Regions from separate parts of the Streptomyces sp. NPDC127098 genome, predicted to be linked through region 2. Evidence: predicted binding sites of a transcription regulator. Region 2 holds the regulator's gene; the other holds the start of a gene.
What was found. The regulator HrcA, encoded in region 2, represses chaperone genes, less so after heat shock. The targets are predictions, from matches to a motif close to TTNGCACTCNGNNNNNCNGAGTGCNAA.
Positions count from the first base shown of each region.

Region 1: a site for HrcA is predicted at 10,092-10,118, ahead of groES (co-chaperone GroES). Genes of this name have one in related genera too.

Region 1 covers NZ_JBHXFJ010000086.1:14,505-26,149, forward strand. The annotation lists gene ACFWI8_RS33130 (NAD(P)H-hydrate dehydratase) at 1-1,016, opposite strand, end outside; gene alr (alanine racemase) at 1,140-2,318, shown strand; gene ACFWI8_RS33140 (alpha/beta fold hydrolase) at 2,315-3,505, shown strand; gene tsaE (tRNA (adenosine(37)-N6)-threonylcarbamoyltransferase complex ATPase subunit type 1 TsaE) at 3,489-3,986, shown strand; gene ACFWI8_RS33150 (hypothetical protein) at 3,983-4,588, opposite strand; gene tsaB (tRNA (adenosine(37)-N6)-threonylcarbamoyltransferase complex dimerization subunit type 1 TsaB) at 4,687-5,343, shown strand; gene rimI (ribosomal protein S18-alanine N-acetyltransferase) at 5,379-5,852, shown strand; gene tsaD (tRNA (adenosine(37)-N6)-threonylcarbamoyltransferase complex transferase subunit TsaD) at 5,845-6,915, shown strand; gene ACFWI8_RS33170 (hypothetical protein) at 6,915-7,163, shown strand; gene ACFWI8_RS33175 (methyltransferase domain-containing protein) at 7,144-8,352, opposite strand; gene ACFWI8_RS33180 (polysaccharide deacetylase family protein) at 8,426-9,454, shown strand; gene groES (co-chaperone GroES) at 10,263-10,571, shown strand; gene groL (chaperonin GroEL) at 10,719-11,645, shown strand, end outside.
Region 2 covers NZ_JBHXFJ010000088.1:10,239-21,883, reverse strand. The annotation lists gene ACFWI8_RS33415 (TetR/AcrR family transcriptional regulator) at 1-248, opposite strand, end outside; gene ACFWI8_RS33410 (MFS transporter) at 356-1,771, shown strand; gene ACFWI8_RS33405 (16S rRNA (uracil(1498)-N(3))-methyltransferase) at 1,786-2,532, opposite strand; gene dnaJ (molecular chaperone DnaJ) at 2,579-3,715, opposite strand; gene hrcA (heat-inducible transcriptional repressor HrcA) at 3,717-4,733, opposite strand; gene ACFWI8_RS33390 (MBL fold metallo-hydrolase) at 4,923-5,639, shown strand; gene ACFWI8_RS33385 (DUF3097 domain-containing protein) at 5,652-6,524, shown strand; gene hemW (radical SAM family heme chaperone HemW) at 6,551-7,780, shown strand; gene ACFWI8_RS33375 (AMP-dependent synthetase/ligase) at 8,372-10,237, opposite strand; gene lepA (translation elongation factor 4) at 10,334-11,645, opposite strand, start outside.

The sequences.
Region 1 (11,645 bases), on a different contig from region 2:
TCGAGGCCCCGCAGCCCGTCCGCGTCCACCAGCACCGGCACGTCGGCGTCCAGCACGTCCGCCACCCGCTCGCGGGCCTGCGGGTCGTCGCCGATGCCGGGGCCGACCACCCAGGCCTGCACCCGGCCGGCCTGGTGCGGGAGGCCGGCGGAGACCAGCGTCTCGGGGTAGCGCGCGATCACGGCCGCGTCGGCCGGGCCCGCGTAGCGGACCGCGCCCGCGCCGCCGTGCAGCGCGCCGCCGACCGCCAGCACGGCCGCGCCCGGGTAGCGGGGGGAGCCGGCCGCGATCCCGATCACGCCGCGCCGGTACTTGTCGCTCTCGCCGGTGGGGCGGGGCAGCAGCTCGGCCACGTCGGCCGGCTCCAGGGCCGCCAGGTCGGGCGTGGCCGGCAGCTCGGGCCCCAGGCCGATGTCGACGAGCCGCACCTCGCCGGCGTGCTCGGCGGCCGGGTCGACCAGCAGCCCCGGCTTGTGTGTGCCGAAGGTGACGGTGAGCGTGGCCCGCACGGCCTCGCCGCGCACCTCGCCGGTGTCGGGGTCGACGCCGCTCGGCAGGTCGACGGCGACCACCGGGGTGCCGGCGGCGTGGACCCGGCGGGCCAGCTCGGCGGCCTCCGGGCGCAGCCCGCCCCGGCCGCCGATGCCCGTGATGCCGTCCACCACCAGGTCGGCGCGGGCCAGGGCGGTGGCGGCCTCGTCCGGCGCGGCGACGCGGCCACCGGCGGCACGCAGCGCGGCCAGGCCGCCGGGGTGCGCGCGGTCGGGGGAGAGCGGCACGGCGGTCACCCCGGCGCCCCGGCGGGCCAGGCGGGCGCCCGCGTAGAGGGCGTCGCCGCCGTTGTCGCCGCTGCCCACCAGCAGCACCACGCGGCGGGAGCGGCCGCCCCGCAGCAGGTCGGCACAGGCCGCCGCGAGGCCGGCGGCGGCCCGCGCCATCAGGGTGCCCTCGGGCAGCCGTGCCATCAGCGCCCGCTCGGCGGTCCGCACCGTCTCCACGCGATAGGCCGTCCTCATGGCACCAGTCTGGCCCGTGCCCGCCGCCGTGGCGCACCGAACCCCCCTCGGCGGCCCGCCCGTCGCGGCGCTTTCCGGCGGTCGGGGCGGCGAAATCCGGGGTTCCTGCGACACTGGTGGACAATGAGCGATCACGTCCTGCCCGAAACCTGGCGACTGCGCGCCGACATCGATCTCGCCGCGCTGCGCTCCAACGTGCGTGCGCTGCACGAGCGCCTCATCGGTGGCGCCCAGTTGATGGCCGTGGTCAAGGCCGACGCCTACGGGCACGGTCTGGTGCCGTGCGCGAGGGCCGCCCGGGCGGCCGGCGCCGCCTGGCTCGGCGCCGCGACGCCCGAGGAGGCTTTGGCCCTGCGCGCGGCCGGCGACACCGGGCGGGTGCTGTGTTGGCTGTGGGTGCCGGGCGGCCCCTGGCGGCGCGCCGTCGAGGCCGACATCGACGTCTCCGTCAGCGCCCGCTGGGCGTTGGCGGAGGTCGTCGCCGCCGCCCGGGCCGCCGGCCGCCCCGCCAGGATCCACCTCAAGGCCGACACCGGCCTCGGGCGCAACGGCTGCCCGCCCGCCGACTGGGCCGACCTCACCGCCGCCGCCCGCGCCGCCGAGGCCGAGGGCACGGTCGTGGTCGCCGGTGTCTGGTCCCACCTGGCCAGGGCCGACGAGCCGGGCGACCCGTCGATCGCCGCCCAGCAGAAGGTCTTCGAGGAGGCCCTGGCCACCGCCGACCGTGCCGGCCTGCGGCCCGAGGTCCGCCACCTGGCGAACTCGCCCGGCACCCTCACTCTGCCGGGCGCCCACTACGACCTGGTGCGCGTCGGCGTCGCGCTCTACGGCATCTCCCCGTCTCCCGAGACCGGCACCCCGGAGGACTTCGGGCTGCGCCCCGTGATGACGCTGCGCGCCTGGCTGGCCGGCGTCAAGCGGGTCCCCGGCGGCCATGGCGTCTCCTACGGCCACCGTTACACCACCCCCGGCGAGACCACGCTGGCGCTGGTGCCCGCCGGATACGCCGACGGCATCCCCCGCCACGCTTCGGGAACCGGTCCCGTGCTGGTCGCCGGCAAGTGGCGCACGGTCGCCGGCACCGTCGCCATGGACCAGTTCGTCGTCGACCTGGGCGGCGACAGGGCCGAGGCCGGCGACGAGGCGCTGCTGTTCGGCCCCGGCGACCGCGGTGAGCCCACCGTCGAGGACTGGGCCAGGGCCACCGGCACCATCGGCTACGAGATCGTGACCCGCATCGGCCCCCGGGTGCCCCGCGTCTACCACGGGGAGTCACCCGAGCCGGCGGCGGCGTCGTCATGAGTTGGGCCCGCCGCGCCGGGATAGCCGGCGTGGCCCTCGGCGCCGTGGCCACCACGGTGGCCACCACCGTGGCCATCGAGCGGCTCAGCGTGCAGCGCGGCCTGCGCCGTCAGGCCCGCCTCGAACTGGACGCGACCGGCCCGTTCGGCACCCTGCGCGGCACCCCGGGCACCGCCTTCGCGGAGGACGGCACCGAGCTGTACTACGAGATCGACGAGCGTGACGAGCACCCCGCCCTCGAACCGCCGGCGACGGTCGCCGAGCCGGCGCCGCGCGGCCGGCTCGCCAAGCTGCTGCGCCGCCCCGAGGCCGTGCGCCGCCGCCCCACCGTCGTCTTCAGCCACGGCTACTGCCTCGCCCAGGACGTCTGGCACTTCCAGCGCGCCGCGCTGCGCGGCCACTACCGCGCGGTCTACTGGGACCAGCGCAGCCACGGCCGCTCCGAGCGCGGCAGGTCCCAGGTCGAGCGCGTCGAGGACGTCAGCATCGACCAGCTGGGCCGCGACCTGAAGGCCGTGCTGGACGCCGCCGTGCCCGAGGGCCCCGTCGTCCTCGTCGGCCACTCCATGGGCGGCATGACGGTGATGGCGTTCGCCGAGCAGTACCCCGAGTACGTCGCCGAGCGGGTCACCGGCATCGCCCTCGTCGGCACCTCGGCCGGCGGCCTCAGCGACGTCACCTACGGCTTCCCCGCCCCCGTCATCGGCCTCGTCCGCAAGGCGATGCCCGGCATGCTGCGGGTGATCGGCGCCCGGCCCGAGCTGGTCGAGCGCGGCCGGCGGGCCGTCGGCGACCTCTACTCCGGCGTGTTCCGGCGGCTCTCCTTCGGCGAGCCGAGGAGCATCGACCCGGCCGTCGCCCGGTTCGCCGAGCGGCTGATCGAGGCCGTGCCGATGGACGTGGTCGCCGAGTTCTACCCGGCCTTCCACGTGCACGACAAGATGGCCGCGCTCGGCGTGCTGCGCGGCCTGGAGAACGACCTCCCGGTGCTGGTGCTGGCCGGCGAGCGGGACGAGATGACCCCGGCCGCGCACAGCGAGCGCATCGCCGAGGAGCTGCCGGCCGCCGAGCTGCTGCTGGTGCCCGAGACGGGGCATCTGGTGCTTCTGGAGGCGCCCCTGGTGGTCAACGACGCCCTGGCCAGGCTGCTCGCGCGTAGCATCCATCCCCATGAACCAGCTGTCTGACGCCCCCGTCGCGCTGACCGTCCCCGACGCCGACCGGATGCGTGAGCTCGGCCGGCGCCTCGCCGCGCTGCTGCGCCCCGGCGACCTCGTGCTGCTCACCGGGGAGCTGGGCGCCGGCAAGACGACGCTGACCCGGGGCATCGGCGAGGGGCTCGGCGTGCGCGGCGACGTCACCTCGCCCACCTTCGTCATCGCCCGCGTCCACCCGTCGCTGGCCGGTGGCCCGCCGCTGGTGCACGTGGACGCCTACCGGCTGGCCGGCGGCCTCGACGAGATGGAGGACCTGGACCTCGACGTGGCGCTGCCGGAGTCGGTGGTGGTGGTCGAGTGGGGCGAGGGGCGGGTCGAGGAGCTGTCGGAGGACCGGCTACACGTCGTCATCCACCGGGGTGCGAGCGCCGAGGACGACACCCGTCACGTGTCGCTGACCGGCGTCGGCGACCGCTGGCACGAGGCGGGCCTCGAACAGCTGGCGCGTTAGGGAACGACGACCACCGTGACGTTCTCGGTGGCGAACTCCCACATCGCGGCGCCGTCCTCCCGCGACTCCCGGACCGCGCCGGTGCGCTGGGCCGCCTCGGGGTCGGGCGTCGAGCCGTCGATCGCCGCCGAGAAGCCGAAGACCACGTCGTCCGCCGAGTGGAAGATCACCGTGTGCTCGATCGCCACCCCGTCCGAGCCGGTGCCGTTGGGGCTGCGCGAGGTGACCGCGTACTCGCCGGGCTCCGGGCTGACCGAGCTCGGATAGACGGGGAAGGTGTCGAGCACCACCTCGCCCGTGCCGTCCTGCGCGACGTCCACCAGCCAGACCCGCTGCTGCCCCAGCGCGTAGACCACGCGCTTGCCGGTGCCCGACTCGGCCGGCAGCGGCGGCTCCTCGGCCTCGGCGCCCGCGCCGCCGTCCCCGCCACCGTCGGCCTCGTCCTCGGGCGCGGGGGACTCCTCCGTCTGCTCGGATGTCCGCGGTGGCCGCTCGTCCGCCGCCGACGCCTGGTAGGCGAAGAAGGCGACGACGCCGAGCGCGGCAACGGTCAGCACGGAGACGAAGACACCGGAACCGGAGCTTGAGGTGTGGCGCGCCACGGTCTGCTGCCTTTCGCGCAGGGACGAGTGGATCGAAGAGTCCGGGCCCGACGCTACCAGGAGACGAAGGGGTGCTCGGCGGGTCGTAGGCTTGCCGGGTGCTGCTGCTCGCCCTGGACACCGCGACCCCCGCCGTCACCGTCGCCCTGCACGACGGCGAGCGTGCCCTGGCCACCGCCGAGGAGGTCGACCCGCGTCGGCACGGCGAACTCCTGCTGCCCGCCGTCGACCGGGTGCTGGCCACGGCCGACCGCCGGCTCGCGGACGTCACCGCGCTGGTCGTCGGCACCGGACCCGGCCCCTACACAGGACTGCGGGTCGGCCTGGCCACCGCCGCCGCGCTCGGCTCGGCCGCCGGCATCCCGGTGTACGGGCTCGGCTCGCTGGACTCCATCGCCTACGCGGCCGGCCTGACCGAGCCGTTCGTGGTCGCCACCGACGCCCGCCGCAAGGAGGTCTACTGGGCCCGCTACGCGGACGCCAGGACCCGCCTGGAAGGCCCCGCCGTCGACCGCCCCGCCGAGATCGCCGAGGCCGTCGCCGGCCTGCCGGCGGTCGGCGCCGGCGCGCTGCTCTACCCGGAGGCGTTCCCCGGCCACCGCGAGGACCTGCCGCGCCACGCCTCGGCCGCCGCGCTGGCCGCGCTGGCCGCCGAGCGGCTGGCGGCCGGCGAGGAACTGGCGGAGCCGCGGCCGGCCTATCTGCGCCGCCCGGACGCCAGGGTGCCCACCGGCTACAAGGCGGTCACCCGTTGACGGCGAGCCGCGTCGGGCAGGTCGTGCTGCGCGAGATGCGCTGGTGGGACATCGAGCCGGTGCTGGGCCTGGAGGCCGAGCTGTTCCCTGAGGACGCCTGGTCGGCCGAGATGTTCTGGTCCGAGCTGGCCGGCGCCCGCGGCCCGCGCCCCAGCCGCCGGTACGTGGTGGCCGAGGGGCCCGACGGCCGTCTCGTCGGATACGGCGGACTCGGCGTCTCCGGCGACTCGGGTGACGTGATGACCATCGGCGTCACCGAGGACCACCAGGGCACCGGGCTCGGCGCCCGGCTGCTGTCCGAACTGCTCGCCGCCGCCGCCGGCTTCGGCTGCCGCGAGGTGCTGCTCGAGGTCCGCGTCGACAACGAGCGCGCGCAGCGGCTCTACACCGGGTTCGGCTTCGCGCCGGTCGGCGTGCGGCGCGGCTACTACCAGCCGGGTGGCCACGACGCGCTGGTGATGCGCCGCGAGCTCGAACCGACGGAGGAGAAGAAGGAAGAAGATGGCTGACGAACCGCTCGTCCTCGGTATCGAGACGTCCTGCGACGAGACCGGGGTCGGCGTCGTGCGCGGCCACACGCTGCTGGCCGACGCCGTCGCGTCCAGCGTCGACGACCACGCGCGCTACGGCGGTGTGGTGCCCGAGATCGCCAGCCGCGCACACTTGGAGGCGATGGTCCCGACCATCGAGCGGGCGCTCACCCAGGCCGGCGTCGCGGCGCGCGACCTGGACGCGATCGCGGTCACGGCCGGCCCCGGGCTCGCCGGCGCGCTGCTGGTCGGCGTCTCGGCCGCCAAGGCCTACGCGTACGCGCTCGGCAAGCCGCTGTACGGCGTCAACCACCTCGCCTCGCACATCTGCGTCGACCAGCTCGAACACGGCCCGCTGCCCGAGCCGACCATGGCCCTGTTGGTCTCCGGCGGCCACTCCTCGCTGCTGCTCGCCCCGGACATCACCACGGACGTGCGGCCGCTCGGCGCCACCATCGACGACGCGGCCGGCGAGGCGTTCGACAAGGTGGCGCGGGTGCTGGGGCTGGGCTTCCCCGGCGGCCCGGTCATCGACCGGCTGGCCCGCGAGGGCGACCCGGACGCGGTGCGCTTCCCGCGCGGGCTCACCGGCCCGCGCGACGCGCCGTTCGACTTCTCCTTCTCGGGCCTCAAGACGGCCGTGGCCCGCTGGGTCGAGAACCGGCGGGCGGCGGGCGAGGAGGTCCCGGTCGCGGACGTCGCCGCCTCGTTCCAGGAGGCGGTCACCGACGTGCTGACCAGGAAGGCGATCCGGGCCTGCAGGTCCGAGGGCGTGGACCACCTGATGATCGGCGGCGGGGTGGCGGCCAACTCGCGGCTGCGCGCCATGGCCGAGGAGCGCTGCGCCGACGCCGGGATCACGCTGCGGGTGCCGAGACCCGGCCTGTGCACGGACAACGGCGCGATGGTGGCGGCGCTCGGCGCGGAGATGCTCGCCAGGGGGCGCACGCCCTCGGCGCTCGACCTGCCGGCCGACTCATCGCTGCCGGTGACCGAGCCCCACGTCCCGGCTCACGAAGCCCACCACGGGCACCACCACTGATGGCGGCCGTCGCGCTGATGTGGGAGGCCAGGGCGGCCGCCGGGCGCGGCGCCGAACTGCTGGCGTGGGTGCGCGACCAGCCGCTCGACCCGGCCCCCGAGCGCCGCGAGACGTTCACGGCCGAGCCGGACCGGGTGCTGGTGATCACCTGGTGGCCCGCCGGCCCGTCCGTGGAACTCCCGGAGCCGCCGGCCGGGTTGCTGCACCGACCGGTGCACCGCTGGCGCTTCACGCCGGTCGAGGACTGAGCACCCCGGGACTCAGCAGCATCGCCGGCTCGTCCGCGACCCGGGTGAGGAAGACGGTCGCCGCGTTCGGGCCCTGCGGCTTGAGGCGCCGGATCAGCTCCTCAGGGGTGAGCGGCGAGCCGCGCTTCTTGACGGTCACCGTGCCGACGCCGCGCTCGCGCAGCAGCGCGCGCAGCCGCTTGACGTTGAACGGCAGCACGTCGGTGAGCTCGTAGCCGGTGGCGAACGGCGTGGCCGCGGGGGCGTCCGTCGTGACATAGGCGATCTCCGGGTCGAGCAGCCGGCCGCCGATCGCCTCGGCGACCTCGGCGACCAGGTGAGCCCGGATCGCCGCGCCGTCCGGCTCGTAGAGGTACCGGCCAGGCTCGCCCGCCGGCGCCCGGCGGGTGCCCGGGCCGGCCAGCGTGTCGCCGCCGGGCAGCAGCGTGGCGCGGCGCGGCTCCCGTTCGCCGGTGCCGAACCACAGCACGGCCTCCTTGACCTCGCCCCGGTGTGAGACCCACTCGGCCGTGGCCTCCTCGGGGACGGCCTCGTGCGGGACGCCGGGCGCCACCTTGAGCGCGGCCAGCGGCGCGCGGCTCGCGGCCGCCAGGGCCCAGGAGAGCGGCGGCGAGTACGCCTCCGGGTCGAAGACCCGACCCCGCCCACCGCGCCGCGCCGGGTCGGCGAAGAGCGCGTCGAAGCCGTCGAGCGGCACGTCCTCCACGGCGGCCTGCCGCACCTCGACGCGGTCGGCAAGCCCCAGCGCCGCCACGTTGGCGCGCGCCACGGCACAGGTCAGCGGGTCCCGGTCGACGGCGACCACCTCGATGCCGGCGCGGGCGAGCGCGATCGCGTCCCCGCCGACGCCGCAGCACAGGTCGGCGAGGCGCCGCACGCCGAGTGCGGCGAAGCGGGCGGCGCGCCAGGCGGCCACGGGGGAGCGGGTGGCCTGCTCCACGCCGTGCGGCGTGAAGTACATCCGCTCCGCGTCCGGGCCGAACTTGGCGGCCGCGCGCTGCCGCAGCCGGGCCTGGCCGATGGCCGCCGACACCAGCTCGGCCGGGTGCTCCCGGCGCAGCCGGGTGGCGGCGGTCAGCTCGTCGGCCGGGTCGAGGTCCCGCAACTCGTCGAGGAGTCGCTGGCCCCGCCCGGTGAGCAGGTCGGGAAAGGCGCCGAGGTCGGCGGAGGGTGCGGCCACACGGGTCATTCTCCCCGGCGCCACGGATCGGGCTGCCGGGGTCCCGGGGAGGCGGGTGGCACCATCCGGAACCATGGAGATTATCGGACAAGTAAGACAAATTACCCCGGGAGGGGGGCACGGCCCACCGAGCTGGTTCCGCTGGCGGGCCCGGCGCTGCGGGCTGCTGGGCGGCGCGACGATACTCGCCCTCGCCTGTTCCGGCGCCATCCCGCCGCCGCCCAACGAGCCGGACGGCTGGCGGCTGCTCACCACCGTCGACGGCGCGCCGGCACCCCCGCCGCACGGCCCCGGCTCGGGCGGCGAACCGGGACTCGCCCTCGGTGGCCCGCAGCGCGCCGCGCAGGCGCGCACCGTGGCGGACGCGCTGGCGGGCTACGCCAAGCGCCTGGAGCGCGCCGAAACGCGTCGGATCGCGGCGGCCAAGACCTGGGGCCTGCGCCGCGTCCCCCTCCGGGCCCCGGCGCCGCCGGCCGAGAAACCCGAACTCACCAGCGAACCGGGCCACCTCACCGGCAAGGGCCTGCCGCCGGTGATCGTCCAGGTGCCGACCGACGAGAAGGTCGTCTTCCTGACCATCGACGACGGCGCGGAGAAGGACCCGAAACTGCTGGAGATGATGCGGGAACTCGACATCCCCTACAGCAGCTTCCTCTCCGACTACGTGGCCCGCGACGACTACGACTACTTCCGCGAGGCGCACCGGGACGGCTCCGGGATCCAGAACCACTCCGTCAACCACCGCGAGATGCCGAAGCTCTCCTACACCGAGCAACGGACCGAGATCTGCCGCCAACAGGACACGCTCGAGAAGGAGATCGGCGAGCGCCCCACCCTCTTCCGCCCGCCGTACGGGGCGTACGACCGCGACACGCTGAAGGCGGCGGCCTCCTGCGGCGTCGAGGTGGTCCCGCTGTGGGCCGAGGAGGCCTTCCCCGACCGCATCGCCTGGGGCCGCGGCGACGAGAAGCTGCACCCGGGCGACATCATCCTCACCCACTTCCGCGGCACGGCGGAGTGGGGCGGCTCCATGCCGGACATGATCCGCCGCGTCGTGGAAACAGCCACGGCCCAGGGCTTCGCCCTGGCCCGCCTGGAGGACTACATCTGACCCCACGACGCGACCCGGCGGCGGTGTCGGCCTGCGGCCGTGCCGCGCCCACCCACCCGCCCTGGGGGCACCTCCCAGCGTTAGCTGGGGGAGGGTGGCCTCGCGCGGCACGGCCGTGTGCCCCGGCGGCGAAGCCGCCGCGGGCCGGCCCGCAGGGCCGCTCCCCGCGCGTAGCGCGCGAAAAAGCGTGGGTGGGTGGGTGAAACCCCCCGCGCGTAAGCGCCACCGCCCCCGCTGGCGCAGCCGCCACTTCCCGCGCGAAGTGCCCGGCACCCGGCGGCGCAGCCGCCGCGGGCCCCGGCCCGTAGGGCCGCTCCCCGCGCGCAGTGCGCGAGATGGGCGGGTGGGTGGGGAAAACCCGGGGCGAAACACCCGGGCACCCGACAGTGCGGCCGTCACCCCCCGGCGCGCGGTGTCGAAGGAGCATCGGCGGGAGCGAACCCCGGCGCGGAGCGCCACGGCGTGCGCCATGATCCCCACCGGGGCCCACCCCACCCGTCCGCCGCGCCGGGAAAGCGCAGGCCAGCAGGGGAATCGCCACCAGCGGAACGGGCGCAACACGGATGTCCCGCCCGCGCGTTGGGCCCCCGCCCCCCGGGGTGCGGAACCTTCGGGGCGCTCCGCCCGCCAGGACGGATTGGCACTCTAGTTGACTGAGTGCTAACCGACGCCTAATCTCAACTTTGGCACTCTCACAGTAGGAGTGCCAACGCGCGACGGGCGGATCCGGCACCCGCGACGACGGGTCCTCCAGGTCGCCTCCCAGCCATGAAGACCCCGCGAGATCTCCGAAGGGGGAGGTCGGATCGTGACGACCGCCAGCACCAAGGTTGCCATCAAGCCGCTTGAGGACCGCATCGTGGTCCAGCCGCTCGACGCCGAGCAGACCACGGCCTCGGGCCTGGTCATCCCGGACACCGCCAAGGAGAAGCCCCAGGAGGGCGTCGTCCTGGCCGTCGGCCCGGGCCGCTTCGAGGACGGCAACCGCCTTCCGCTCGACGTCAAGGTCGGCGACGTCGTGCTCTACAGCAAGTACGGCGGCACCGAGGTGAAGTACAACAACGAGGAGTACCTCGTTCTCTCCGCCCGCGACGTGCTCGCGATCATCGAGAAGTAACTCGGACCGGTCGAGAGCATTTCGGCACCGACGCGCCCCGGGACCCGCGCCTGATCCGTAGCACGGCCGGGGCCGGGGCGCCGTTGTGCGGCCGCCCCGCGGAACCCGCCCTCACGAAGACGACAAGGCACAAGGGACACCCAACCGATGGCGAAGATCCTGAAGTTCGACGAGGACGCCCGTCGCGCCCTCGAGCGCGGCGTGAACAAGCTGGCCGACGCGGTCAAGGTGACGATCGGCCCCAAGGGCCGCAACGTCGTCATCGACAAGAAGTTCGGCGCGCCGACCATCACCAACGACGGCGTCACCATCGCCCGCGAGGTCGAGGTCGAGGACCCGTACGAGAACCTGGGCGCCCAGCTCGTCAAGGAGGTGGCGACCAAGACCAACGACATCGCGGGTGACGGCACCACCACCGCCACCGTGCTGGCCCAGGCCCTCGTCCGCGAGGGGCTGCGCAACGTGGCCGCCGGCGCCTCCCCGTCCGGTCTGAAGCGCGGGATCGACGCCGCCGTCGCGGCGGTCGCCGAGGACCTGCGGGCCAGCGCCCGCCCGATCGACTCGAAGGCGGACATCGCCGCCGTCGCCGCGCTGTCCGCGCAGGACAAGCAGGTCGGCGAGCTGATCGCCGAGGCGATGGACAAGGTCGGCAAGGACGGCGTGATCACCGTCGAGGAGTCCCAGACCTTCGGCCTCGAGCTCGACTTCACCGAGGGCATGGCCTTCGACAAGGGCTACCTGTCGCACTACATGGTGACCGACCAGGAGCGCATGGAGGCCGTCCTCGACGACCCCTACATCCTGATCCACCAGGGCAAGATCTCCTCCATCCAGGACCTGCTCCCGCTGCTGGAGAAGATCATGCAGGCCGGCTCCTCGCGGCCGCTGCTGATCATCGCCGAGGACGTGGAGGGCGAGGCGCTGTCCACCCTCGTCGTCAACAAGATCCGCGGCACCTTCAACTCGGTGGCCGTCAAGGCCCCCGGCTTCGGTGACCGCCGCAAGGCGATGCTGGGCGACATGGCCACCCTGACCGGCGGCCAGGTCATCTCCGAGGAGGTCGGCCTCAAGCTC
Region 2 (11,645 bases):
GGGTCCCCTTCGAGGTCCAGGGAGTCGAGCGCGGCGTCGGCCTCCCGCATGGCTCTGGCGAACACGGCGTCGAGCAGCTCCTCCCGAGAGGCGAAGTGCCCGTAGAGCGTGACCCGGCCGACGCCTGCCGCCTGGGCGATGTCCGCGACGCTCGCGTCGGGATCGCGGCTCAGGCACTCCACCGCGGCGTCCAGGATCGCCGTCGCGTTGCGCCTGGCGTCCGCTCGTCGCCCTCGGGTCCCCGGCATGTCATGCCCCTCTCTCCGTCTCACCCATTAGTCGAACAGTGCTGTTTGAGTTATCCTAACGCCGAATAACTCGAACACGCTTGTTTGACTTATGGAGGCGACGCCCCGTGCACCCGCATGCCCCCGCCCACGAGCCGCCCGACCCGCGCCGCTGGCGCGCCCTGGCGCTGCTCGGCGCCGCGCAGTTCATGCTGATCCTCGACGTCACCGTGGTCGCCATCGCGCTGCCCGACATCGGGGCCGGTCTGGCGCTCGACAGAACCCAGCTGACCTGGGTCGTCACCGCCTACACGCTGATGTTCGGCGGGCTGATGCCGCTCGGCGGCCGAGCCACCGACCTCTTCGGCGCGCGGCGGCTGCTGCTCGTCGGGCTCACGGTCTTCACCGCCGCCTCGCTCACCGCCGGACTCGCCGGCGGCGCCGCCGTCCTCATCGGCGCGCGGATGCTCCAGGGCGCCGGCGCCGCCCTGCTCTCCCCCGCCGCCCTCTCCGTGGTCGCCACGGCCTTCCACGGGCCGGAGCGGAACCGGGCACTCGGTGTGTGGGCGGCCATCGGCGGCACCGGCTCGGCGGTCGGGGTGCTGGTCGGCGGGCTGCTCACGGCGGGCCCCGGCTGGGAGTGGATCTTCTACGTCAACGTACCCATCGGCCTGGTCCTGCTCGCCCTGCTGCCCGGCGCGCTGCCGGTCACCGCCCGGCCCACCCGACGCGCCACCCTCGACGTGCCCGGGGCCCTGCTCGTCACCGCGGCCACGGCGACCACGATCTACGGGCTCACCAACGCCGGCGACGACGGCTGGGGCGCGCCCGCCACGCTCGTCCCGCTCGCCGCCGGCCTCGCGCTCTACGCGGCGTTCGCCGCGCTCCAGCGCCGGTCGGCGGCACCGCTGATGGACCTGACGCTGCTGACCCGCCGCCCCGTGCTGACCGGCGCGTTCCTGATGCTGGTCGCCACCGCCCTGCTGATCTCGTCCTTCTTCCTCGGCTCGTTCTACCTCCAGGGCCCTGGCGGGCACGGTCCGCTGGCCACCGGACTGCTGTTCCTGCCGGTGGCCGCCGGCACGGCGCTGGGCGCGCACCTGGGCGGCCGCGCCATCGGTGGCGTCGGCCCCCGGCTGGTCGCCGTCCCCGCGTTGCTGACGGCGGCCGTCGGTCTCGCCATACCGGCCGCGGACACCGGCACCGGCACGCTGTCGCTGGGACTCAGCGTCGCCTCCGCCGGCCTGGGCGCGGGATTCGTCGCCGCGACCACCACCGCGCTGGCCCATGTGTCGCCCGGCGAGGCCGGACTGACCTCGGGCCTCGTCAACACCTGCCACGAGTTCGGCGGCGCGATCGGCGTCCCGGTGGTCTCCAGCATCGCGGGTTCGAGCATCGCCGCCGGCCACCTCGCGGGCCCCGGAGGGCTCACCGACGCGCTGGCCTTCCTCGCCGTCAGCGCGGCCGCCGGCGCCGTGGCCGCGCTGTTCCTCGTACCGGCGGGCCGCCCACCCGCCGGGGCCCCGACCGCGCACCTGCACTGAGGCGCGGCAAGGGCCTACGCCCAGCGGCCCGTCCTGGTGAGCAGGAGGGCCGCGGCGGCGGTGCCGGCCGTCGAGGTGCGCAGGATGGTGCGGCCAAGCCGGTAGGGCCGCACGCCGGCGGCCTCGAAGGCGGCCAGTTCCTCGGGCGCGACGCCGCCCTCGGGGCCCACCACCAGGGCGATCTCGCCGCCGGGCGGCAGCTCGGCCGCGGCCAGCGGCGCGGCGCCCGCCTCGTGCAGCACCCCGGCGAACGCGGCGCCGGCCAGTGCGGCGGTCACCTGCCGGGTGGTCATCGGCTCGGTCACCTCGGGGATCCGCAGCCGGCGCGACTGCTTGGCGGCCTCCCTGGCGGTGGCCCGCCACTTCGCCAGCGCCCTGGCCCCGCGCTCGCCCCGCCACTGGGTGACGCAGCGGGCCGCGGCCCAGGGGATGACCCGGTCCACGCCGGTCTCGGTCATGGTCTCCACGGCCAGCTCGCCGCGGTCCCCCTTGGGCAGCGCCTGGACCACGGTGATCGAGGGCAGCGGCGGCGGCTCGTGCCGCAGCTCGGCCACCGCGACCTCGAGCCGGTCCCGGCCGTCGACGGAGGCGACCGTGCCCAGCGCGCCGGTGCCGCGGCCGTCGCTGAGGACGACCTGCTCGCCCACCCGCAGCCGGCGCACCGAGACCGCGTGCCGGCCCTCGGCGCCGTCCAGCGTGACGAGGCCGCCGGCGCCGGCCTCGGACAGCGACTCCACCACGAAGACCGGGGCCGTGCTCATCGTCTCCCCACCGAAGTCCGCGCCGACGTCCGTACCGAAGTCCGGCTCACCGGCCGTTGAAGGCGTCCTTGAGGCGCGAGAAGAGGCCCTGCTGGCCCGGCTGGAACTGCCCCATCGGCCGCTCCTCGCCGCGCAGCTTGGCGAGCCGCCGGATCAGTTCCTCCTGCTCCGGGTCGAGCTTCTGCGGCGTCTGCACCTCGACGTGCACCACCAGGTCGCCCCGGCCGTTGCTCCTGAGGTGGGTGACGCCCCGGTTGTGCAGCGGGATCGACTGGCCTGACTGGGTGCCGGGCCTGATGTCGACCTCCTCCATGCCGTCCAGCGTCTCCAGCGGCACCTTGGTGCCGAGGGCGGCCGCCGTCATCGGGATGGTGACCGTGCAGTGCAGGTCGTCCCCGCGCCGCTGGAAGACCGGGTGTGCCTTCTCCCTGATCTCCACGTAGAGGTCGCCCGCCGGGCCACCGCCCGGGCCGACCTCGCCCTCGCCGGCCAGCTGGATCCGGGTGCCGTTGTCCACGCCGGCCGGGATCTTGACCGTCAGCGAACGGCGGGTGCGCACCCGGCCGTCCCCCGCGCACTCGGGGCAGGGCGTGGGCACCACGGTGCCGAAGCCCTGGCACTGCGGGCAGGGCCGCGAGGTCATGACCTGGCCGAGGAAGGACCGGGTGACCTGCGAGACCTCGCCGCGCCCGCGACACATGTCGCAGGTCTGCGCCGAGGTGCCGGGGGCGGCGCCCTCGCCGTTGCACGTGCCACAGACCGTGGCCGTGTCGACCTGGATCTCCTTGGTGGTGCCGAACGCCGCCTCGTTCAGGTCGATCTCGAGCCTGATCATGGCGTCCTGGCCACGCCGGGTGCGGGACTTCGGGCCGCGCTGCGAGGCGGTGCCGAAGAACGCGTCCATGATGTCCGAGAAGTTCCCGAAGCCGGCGCCGCCGAAGCCGGCACCGGGGCCGGCGCCGCCGGGCCCCATCGGGTCCCCGCCCAGGTCGTACATCTGCTTCTTCTGCGGGTCGGAGAGCACCTCGTAGGCGGTGTTGATCTCCTTGAACCGCTCCTGGGTCTTGGGATCCGGGTTCACGTCCGGATGGAGCTCCCGCGCCAGGCGGCGGAAGGCCTTCTTGATCTCCTCCTGCGAAGCGTCACGCTGCACACCGAGGATCGCGTAGTAGTCAGCCGCCACTTTAGTTCTCCGCGAGAATCTGTCCGACGTACCGTGCCACCGCGCGCACCGCTCCCATCGTTCCCGGATAGTCCATGCGGGTCGGTCCGACCACGCCCAACTTCGCCACCGCCTCGCCCCCAGAACCGTAGCCGACGGAGACGACCGAGGTGGACGTCAGGCCCTCATGAGCGTTTTCATGCCCAATCCGGACCGTCATACCCGGATCCTTGGCCTCGCCGAGCAGCTTCAACAGCACGACGTGCTCCTCGAGCGCCTCGAGCACCGGCCTGATCGTCAGCGGGAAGTCCTGCGCGAAGCGGGTGAGGTTGGCGGTGCCGCCGATCATCAGCCGCTCCTCCTTCTCCTCCACCAGCGTCTCGAACAGGGTGGAGAGGACCACGGAGACCGTGCCCCGCTCCTCCGGCTCGAAGGAGTCCGCCAGGTCGGCCACCAGGCGCGGCACCTCGGCGAAGCGCTCGCCCACGATCCGGCTGTTGAGCCGGGCCCGCAGGTCGGCGATCGACGTCTCACCGAAGGGCGCCGGGCAGTCGACCATCCGCTGCTCGACGCGGCCGGTGTCGGTGATGAGCACCAGCATCAGCCGGGCCGGGGCCAGCGACAGCAGCTCCACGTGCCGCACGGTCGACCGGCTCAGCGACGGGTACTGCACGACCGCCACCTGCCTGGTCAGCTGCGCCAGCAGCCGCACCGTGCGGGCCACCACGTCGTCCAGGTCGAGCGAGGCCCCCAGGAAGCTCTGGATGGCCCGGCGCTCCGCGGCCGAGAGCGGCTTGACGTCGGCGAGCTTGTCGACGAAGAGCCGGTATCCCTTGTCGGTCGGCACCCGGCCGGCGCTGGTGTGGGGCTGGGCGATGTAGCCCTCCTCCTCCAGCACCGCCATGTCGTTGCGCACGGTGGCCGGCGACACCTGCAGGTTGTGCCGCTCCGTGAGGGCCTTGGAGCCCACCGGCTCCTCCGTGCCCACGTAGTCCTGGACGATGGCTCGCAACACCTCGAGTCTGCGTTCACTGAGCATGCCGCACACCTCCCGCCCGGCCGTCGTTCCTGCTGCTGCCCGCCCTGGCACTCAGCCGCGGCGAGTGCCAAACCCTGTCCAGTGTACGGCCGGGTAGCACGGCCAGGGAATCGTGAACGGGGAGACGGTATCGCGCGGAACCCGCCGCCCCTGGCTGGCATGTTCTTGTCGTGACGCTAACGTCGCAGCATGGAGACGCGATGGGAAGACCTGGCGCCGGGAGTGGCGCGCCGGCGCCTGTCCGGCTGGGACGAGACGGTGGGCGCGGTCGCCGGCGCGGACGGGGTGCTGCTGGTCGACGCCGGCCCCTCGCTGCCGGCGGGCGAGGAGATCGGCGACGAGCTGCGGGACCGCTTCGGGGTCCCGGTGACGCACGTGGTCCTGACCCATCCGCACTTCGACCACGTGCTGGGCGCCGGCGCCTTCCCGGCGGCCGAGCGCTTCGGGCGGCTGCCGGCCGGCGGCCCGGCCGGGGCCGCGGCGGACGGGGTGCGGCAGGGGCTCGACGCGGGCCTCGCCGAGGCGGCGGCCGGCGCGCTGGCCGCGCTGCCGTCGCCCCGCGAGATCGCCCCCGGCGAACGACTGACGCTCGACCTGGGCGGCGGCCGGACAGTGGTGCTCGCGGCGCTGGGCCCCGCGCACTCGCCGAACGACCTGGTGGTGCTCGTGCCGGGCCCCGTGCCCGTGGTGTTCTGCGGCGACCTGGTCGAGGAGTCGGGCGAGCCGCAGGCCGGGCCCGACGCCGAGCCGGCGCGCTGGCCGGCCGCCCTGGACCGGCTGCTGGCGCTCGGCGGCCCGGAGGCGCGCTACGTGCCCGGGCACGGCGCGGTGGTGGACGCCGCGTTCGTCCGGGCCCAACGGGCGGCGCTCGCCGAGCGGTTCGGGGACGTGCCGGGCGCGGCGTGATCGAATGGGCGCATGCGCGGAAGACAGCCCGGTGGACAGCACGGCAGCCGGTTCGGCAGGCGGTACGACCCCGACCTGACGCCGCCGTGGAAGCGGCACGCCCCCGTGCCCGAGGTGCCGGCGGAGCCCGGCCTGGTGGTCGAGGAGGTGTCGACGGGCTTCTGCGGGGCGGTGATCCGCTGTGAGAAGACGGCGCAGGGGCCGACCGTCACGCTGGAGGACCGCTTCGGCGCGCACCGGGTGTTCCCGCTCGAACCGCGTGGCTTCCTGCTGGAGGGGCGCGTCGTGACGCTGGTGCGCCCGGCGCGCACGCCCGCGGCGCCGGCGCGTCCGGCCAGGACGGCCTCCGGCTCGATCGCCGTTCCCGGCGCGCGGGCGCGGGTCGCGCGCGCCGGGCGCATCTACGTGGAGGGGCGACAGGACGCCGAGCTGGTCGAGAAGGTCTGGGGCGACGACCTGCGGATCGAGGGCGTCGTCGTCGAGTACCTGGCCGGCGTGGACGACCTGCCGGCGATCGTGCGGGAGTTCGCGCCCTCCGCCGAGGCCAGGCTCGGCGTGCTCGTGGACCACCTGGTGCCGGGCTCCAAGGAGTCCCGGATCGCCGCCGAGATCACCGACCCGAACGTGCTGATCGTCGGGCACCCGTTCGTCGACGTCTGGCAGGCGGTGAAGCCGTCCGCGCTCGGCATCCCCGAGTGGCCCCGGGTGCCGCGCGGCCAGGACTGGAAGACGGGCGTCTGCCGGGCCCTCGGCTGGCCCGAGAACACGGGCGCGGCCTGGCGGTCCGTCCTCGGCCGGGTACGGGACTACCGCGACCTCGAACCCGGCCTGCTCGGCCCCGTCGAGCACCTGATCGACCACGTCACGGTGGGCGGCCCCGGGTAGTCACCCAGGTGCCGGACAATGGACCCATGCCCTCCGCACTCCCCGACGGCGAGCCGATGCCGGCGGACGGCGCGCTCCCCGCGTCCGCCCTGGCCGGCGCCGCCGAGCGTCCCCTCGCCTTCTACCTGCACGTGCCGTACTGCGCGACGCGCTGCGGCTACTGCGACTTCAACACCTACACCGCCGCCGAGCTGCGCGGCTCCGGCGGGGTGCTGGCCTCCCGGGACGACTACGCGGAGGTGCTGACCGAGGAGATCAGGCTCGCCCGCAAGGTGCTGGGCGACGACCCGCGCCAGGCCGCCACGGTCTTCGTCGGCGGCGGCACGCCCACGCTGCTGCCACCGGCCGCGCTCGGCGCCATGCTGGACGCCGTCCGGCAGGAGTTCGGGCTGGCCCCCGACGCCGAGGTGACCACCGAGGCCAACCCCGACTCCGTGGACCCGGCCTCGCTCGCCGCGCTGCGGGAGGCCGGCTTCAACCGGATCTCCTTCGGCATGCAGAGCGCCCGCCGACACGTGCTCGCCGTGCTGGAACGCACCCACACCCCGGGCCGCCCCGAGGCGTGCGTGGCCGAGGCACGGGCCGCCGGCTTCGAGCACGTCAACCTGGACCTGATCTACGGCACCCCGGGCGAGACCGACGACGACTGGCGCGCCTCCCTCGACGCGGCCGTCGCCGCCGGGCCCGACCACGTCTCGGCCTACTCGCTGATCGTGGAGGACGGCACCCGGCTCGCGGCGCGGGTGCGGCGGGGCGAGGTCCCGATGCCGGACGACGACGTGCACGCCGACCGCTACCTGATCGCCGACGAGACGCTGTCGGCGGCCGGCTTCGGCTGGTACGAGATCTCCAACTGGGCCACGTCGGCGGCCGCCCGCTGCCGGCACAACGAGCTCTACTGGACCGGCGCCGACTGGTGGGGCGCGGGCCCTGGGGCGCACAGCCACGTGGGGGGCGTGCGCTGGTGGAACGTGAAGCACCCCGGCGCGTACGCCGCGGCGCTGGCGGACGGGAGGTCGCCGGGCGCCGGGCGGGAGGTGCTGACCGCCGAGGACCGGCGGGTGGAGCGGATCCTGCTCGAACTGCGGCTGGTGGACGGCTGCCCGCTCTCCCTCCTCACGGCCGACGGCCTCGCCGCGGCGCGGCGGGCCGTCGCGGACGGCCTCCTCGCCGAACCGGCCTTCGCGGCGGGCCGCGCGGCGCTGACGCGCCGCGGCCGACTGCTGGCCGACGCCCTCACGCGCGACCTGACGTAGCGCGGCGCGCGGGATTTCCCCCACCCACCCGCCCTTTACGCGCTTCGCGCGGGGGGCCTGACCGCGCTGCGAGCGGCAAGCGGCCCAGCGGGCCGAGCCCGTGGCGCTTCGCGTCGGGCTTGCCCCACCCACCCGCCCTTTGGGCGCGCTTCGCGCGGTGGGCGGGCGAACCGCGCCGCGTGCGGTGAGCGTCCCGGCCGGCCGCCTGCGGCGGCTGCGCCGCCGGGTAGCCCGGGCGCTGCGCGCCCGGGGTTCCCCCACCCACCCGCCCTTCTACGCGCGGTGCACGGCCCGCCAGGGCCAGACACCCGCCAAGGCCGGGCACCCGCCAGGGCCGAGGGCCCGCGGCGGCTACGCCGCCGGGCCACCCGGCCCCCGCCGCGCAACGACCCGCCCGGAGGGCGGGTGGGTGGGCGCGGCACGGACGCAAGGCCGGCGCGGACGCAAGGCCGGCGCGGACGCAAGGCCGGCGCGGACGCAAGGCCGGCACAGCCGCAAGGCCCGACCTCGGCGGCTTCGCCGCCTGGTCGGGCCGGCGGGCCGGTGGCCGAGGCCAAGCGCGCAGCGGCGCGGCGTTCGCCCCGCCAGGGGCTATTCGTACATGGAGTCGATCAGCGCCGCGAACTCGCCCTCCACCACCGGCCGCTTCAGTTTCAGGCTCGGCGTGAGGTCGCCGTGCTCGACGTCCAGTTCCCTCGGCAGCAGGCGGAACTTCTTGACCGTCTGCCAGCCCTGAAGGCCGGAGTTCAGCTCCTGCACGTAGCCGTCGACGAGGGCGATCGTCCGCTCGTCGGCCACGACCTGCGCGTAGCCGCCGGGGATGCCGTTCTCCTTGGCCCAGCCCATGATCGCCGCCTCGTCGAGCGCGATCAGCGCCGAGCAGAACTTCCGGCCGGGGCCCACCACCAGCATCGTGGAGACGTAGGGGCAGACCGCCTTGAACCGGCCCTCTATCTCGGTGGGCGCCACGTACTTGCCGACCGACGTCTTGAAGAGGTCCTTCTTGCGGTCGGTGATCCGCAGGTAGCCGTCGTCCGACAGTTCGCCGATGTCGCCGGTGTGGAACCAGCCGTCCGGGTCGAGGACCTCGGCCGTCTGCTCGGGCAGGCCGTGGTAGCCCTGCATGATGCCGGGGCCGCGCAGCAGGATCTCCTTGTCCTCGCCGATCCGGACCTCCAGGCCGGGGAAGGCCTTGCCGACCGTGCCGGTGCGGTTGGCGAGGCCCGGGTTGAGGAAGCTGGCGGCGGCCGACTCGGTGAGGCCGTAGCCCTCCAGGATGGGGAGTCCCGCGCCCTCGAAGAAGTAGCCGATGTCGGGCGGGAGCGCCGCCGAGCCGGAGACCAGGGCCCGGACGCGACCGCCGAAGAGCTCCCGCAGCTTGCCGTAGACCAGCCGGTCGGCCACCGCGTGCTTGGCCCGCAGGCCCGCGGGGACGGTGGCGCGGCCGGTGCGCCGCTGGTTCTCCTGGGAGACGCGACCGTACTCCTTGGCGACGGCGGCGGCCCACTGGAAGATCCGGAAGCGGGCCGCGCCGCCGGCCCTGGCCCGCATGGCCGCGCCGTTGTAGACCCGCTCGTAGATCCGGGGCACGCCGCACACAATGGTGGGCCGCACCACCGGCAGGTTCTCGACGATCTTGTCGACCCGGCCGTCGACGACCATCACGTGGCCGATCCTGACGTGCGCGGCGAGCAGCACCTTCCCGAAGACGTGGGACAGCGGCAGCCACAGGTACTGCACGTCGTCGGCGTGCAGCATGTCGATCGCCTCGATGGTGTAGCCCATGTAGGACCAGGTGTCCTGGGCGAGCCGCACCCCCTTGGGGCGGCCGGTGGTGCCCGAGGTGTAGATCAGCGTGGCCAGGTGGTCGCGGTGTTGACCGGCGATGGTGTCCTTGACGCAGTTGGGGTTCTTCTCCAGGTGGGCCGTGCCGCGCTCGGCGAGGTCGGCGAGGGAGAGCACCCAGCCGTCCGGGTCGCCGTCGGCCGGCACCGCGTCGGCGGCCTCGACGACCACCACGTGGGCGAGGTCCGGGAGCAGGGAACGGCGCTCCCTGACCTTGGCGAGCTGCGCCGCGTCCTCGGCGATCAGGACCCGGCTGCCCGAGTCGGCGAGGATGTAGGCCGTCTCGTCGGCGTTGGTCTGCGGGTAGACGGTGGTGGTCGCGGCGCCGGCGCACATGATGCCGAAGTCCGCGAGGATCCAGTCCACCCGGGTACCGGAGGCTATGGCGACCCGCTCCTCGGGCCGCACCCCGAGCGCCATGAGCCCGGCGGCGATCGCGTGCACCCGGCGGCCGGTCTCGGCCCACGTGTAGGAGTGCCAGTCGTCGGGGCCGCCGGCGGTGGGCACCGGGTAACGCAGCGCCTCCCGGTCCGGCGTGGCCTCGACGCGCTCCTGGAAGATGTGGGCCACGGACGGCGGGCGCTTGTCGATCGGGAGCTCTTTCTCGGTCACAGACTTCCTCCGGGTGCCACGCTGCAACGGGGTGACCCACCAGTAACTAAGGGGTGGCGATCAGACTAAGGGCCCGCACGCCCGGGCGTAAGGGGACTATTTCTTGTTCTTTCCCTCGCCGCCCTCGGAATCGGAGGAAAGGGCGGCGATGAACGCCTCCTGCGGCACCTCGACGCGGCCGACCATCTTCATCCGCTTCTTGCCTTCCTTCTGCTTCTCCAGCAGCTTCCGCTTCCGCGAGATGTCGCCGCCGTAGCACTTGGAGAGCACGTCCTTGCGGATGGCGCGCACCGTCTCGCGGGCGATGACCCGGGAGCCGATGGCGGCCTGGATCGGCACCTCGAACTGCTGCCGGGGAATGAGCTCGCGCAGCTTGGCCGCCATCTTCACGCCGTACGCGTACGCCTTGTCCTTGTGGACGATCGCGGAGAACGCGTCGACCTTGTCGCCGTGCAGCAGGATGTCGACCTTGACGAGGGCGGCGGCCTCCTCGCCGACGGGCTCGTAGTCGAGGGAGGCGTAGCCGCGGGTCTTGGACTTCAGGGCGTCGAAGAAGTCGAAGACGATCTCGGCGAGCGGCAGCGTGTAACGCAGCTCGACGCGGTCCTCGGAGAGGTAGTCCATGCCCTGCATGGAGCCGCGCCTGGTCTGGCAGAGCTCCATGATGGCGCCGATGAACTCGCTGGGGGCGATGAGCGTGGCGCGCACCACCGGCTCGCGGACCTCGTCGATCTTGCCGGTGGGGAACTCGCTGGGGTTGGTGACGGTGTGCTCGGAGCGGTCCTCCATGGTCACCTGGTAGACGACGTTGGGCGCCGTGGCGATCAGGTCGAGGCCGAACTCGCGCTCCAGGCGCTCCCTGATCACCTCCAGGTGGAGCAGGCCGAGGAAGCCGACGCGGAAGCCGAAGCCGAGCGCGGCCGAGGTCTCGGGCTCGTAGACCAGCGCCGCGTCGTTGAGCTGGAGCTTCTCCAGGGCGTCGCGCAGCGCCGGGTACTCGGAGCCGTCGATCGGATAGAGCCCGGAGAACACCATGGGCTTGGGGTCCTTGTAGCCGCCGAGCGGCTCGGTGGCACCGTTGCGCTGCTGGGTGACGGTGTCGCCCACCTTGGACTGGCGGACGTCCTTCACTCCGGTGATGAGGTAGCCGACCTCGCCGACCGCGAGCCCGTCGGCCGGGGTCATCTCGGGCGAGTTGACGCCGATCTCCAGCAGCTCGTGGGTGGCGCCGGTGGACATCATCTGGATGCGCTCGCGCTTGCCGAGCCGGCCGTCGACGACCTTCACGTAGGTGACGACGCCGCGGTAGGCGTCGTAGACCGAGTCGAAGATCATCGCGCGGGCCGGGGCGTCGGCGACGCCGACGGGAGCGGGGACCTGACGGACCACCTCGTCGAGGAGCGTCTCG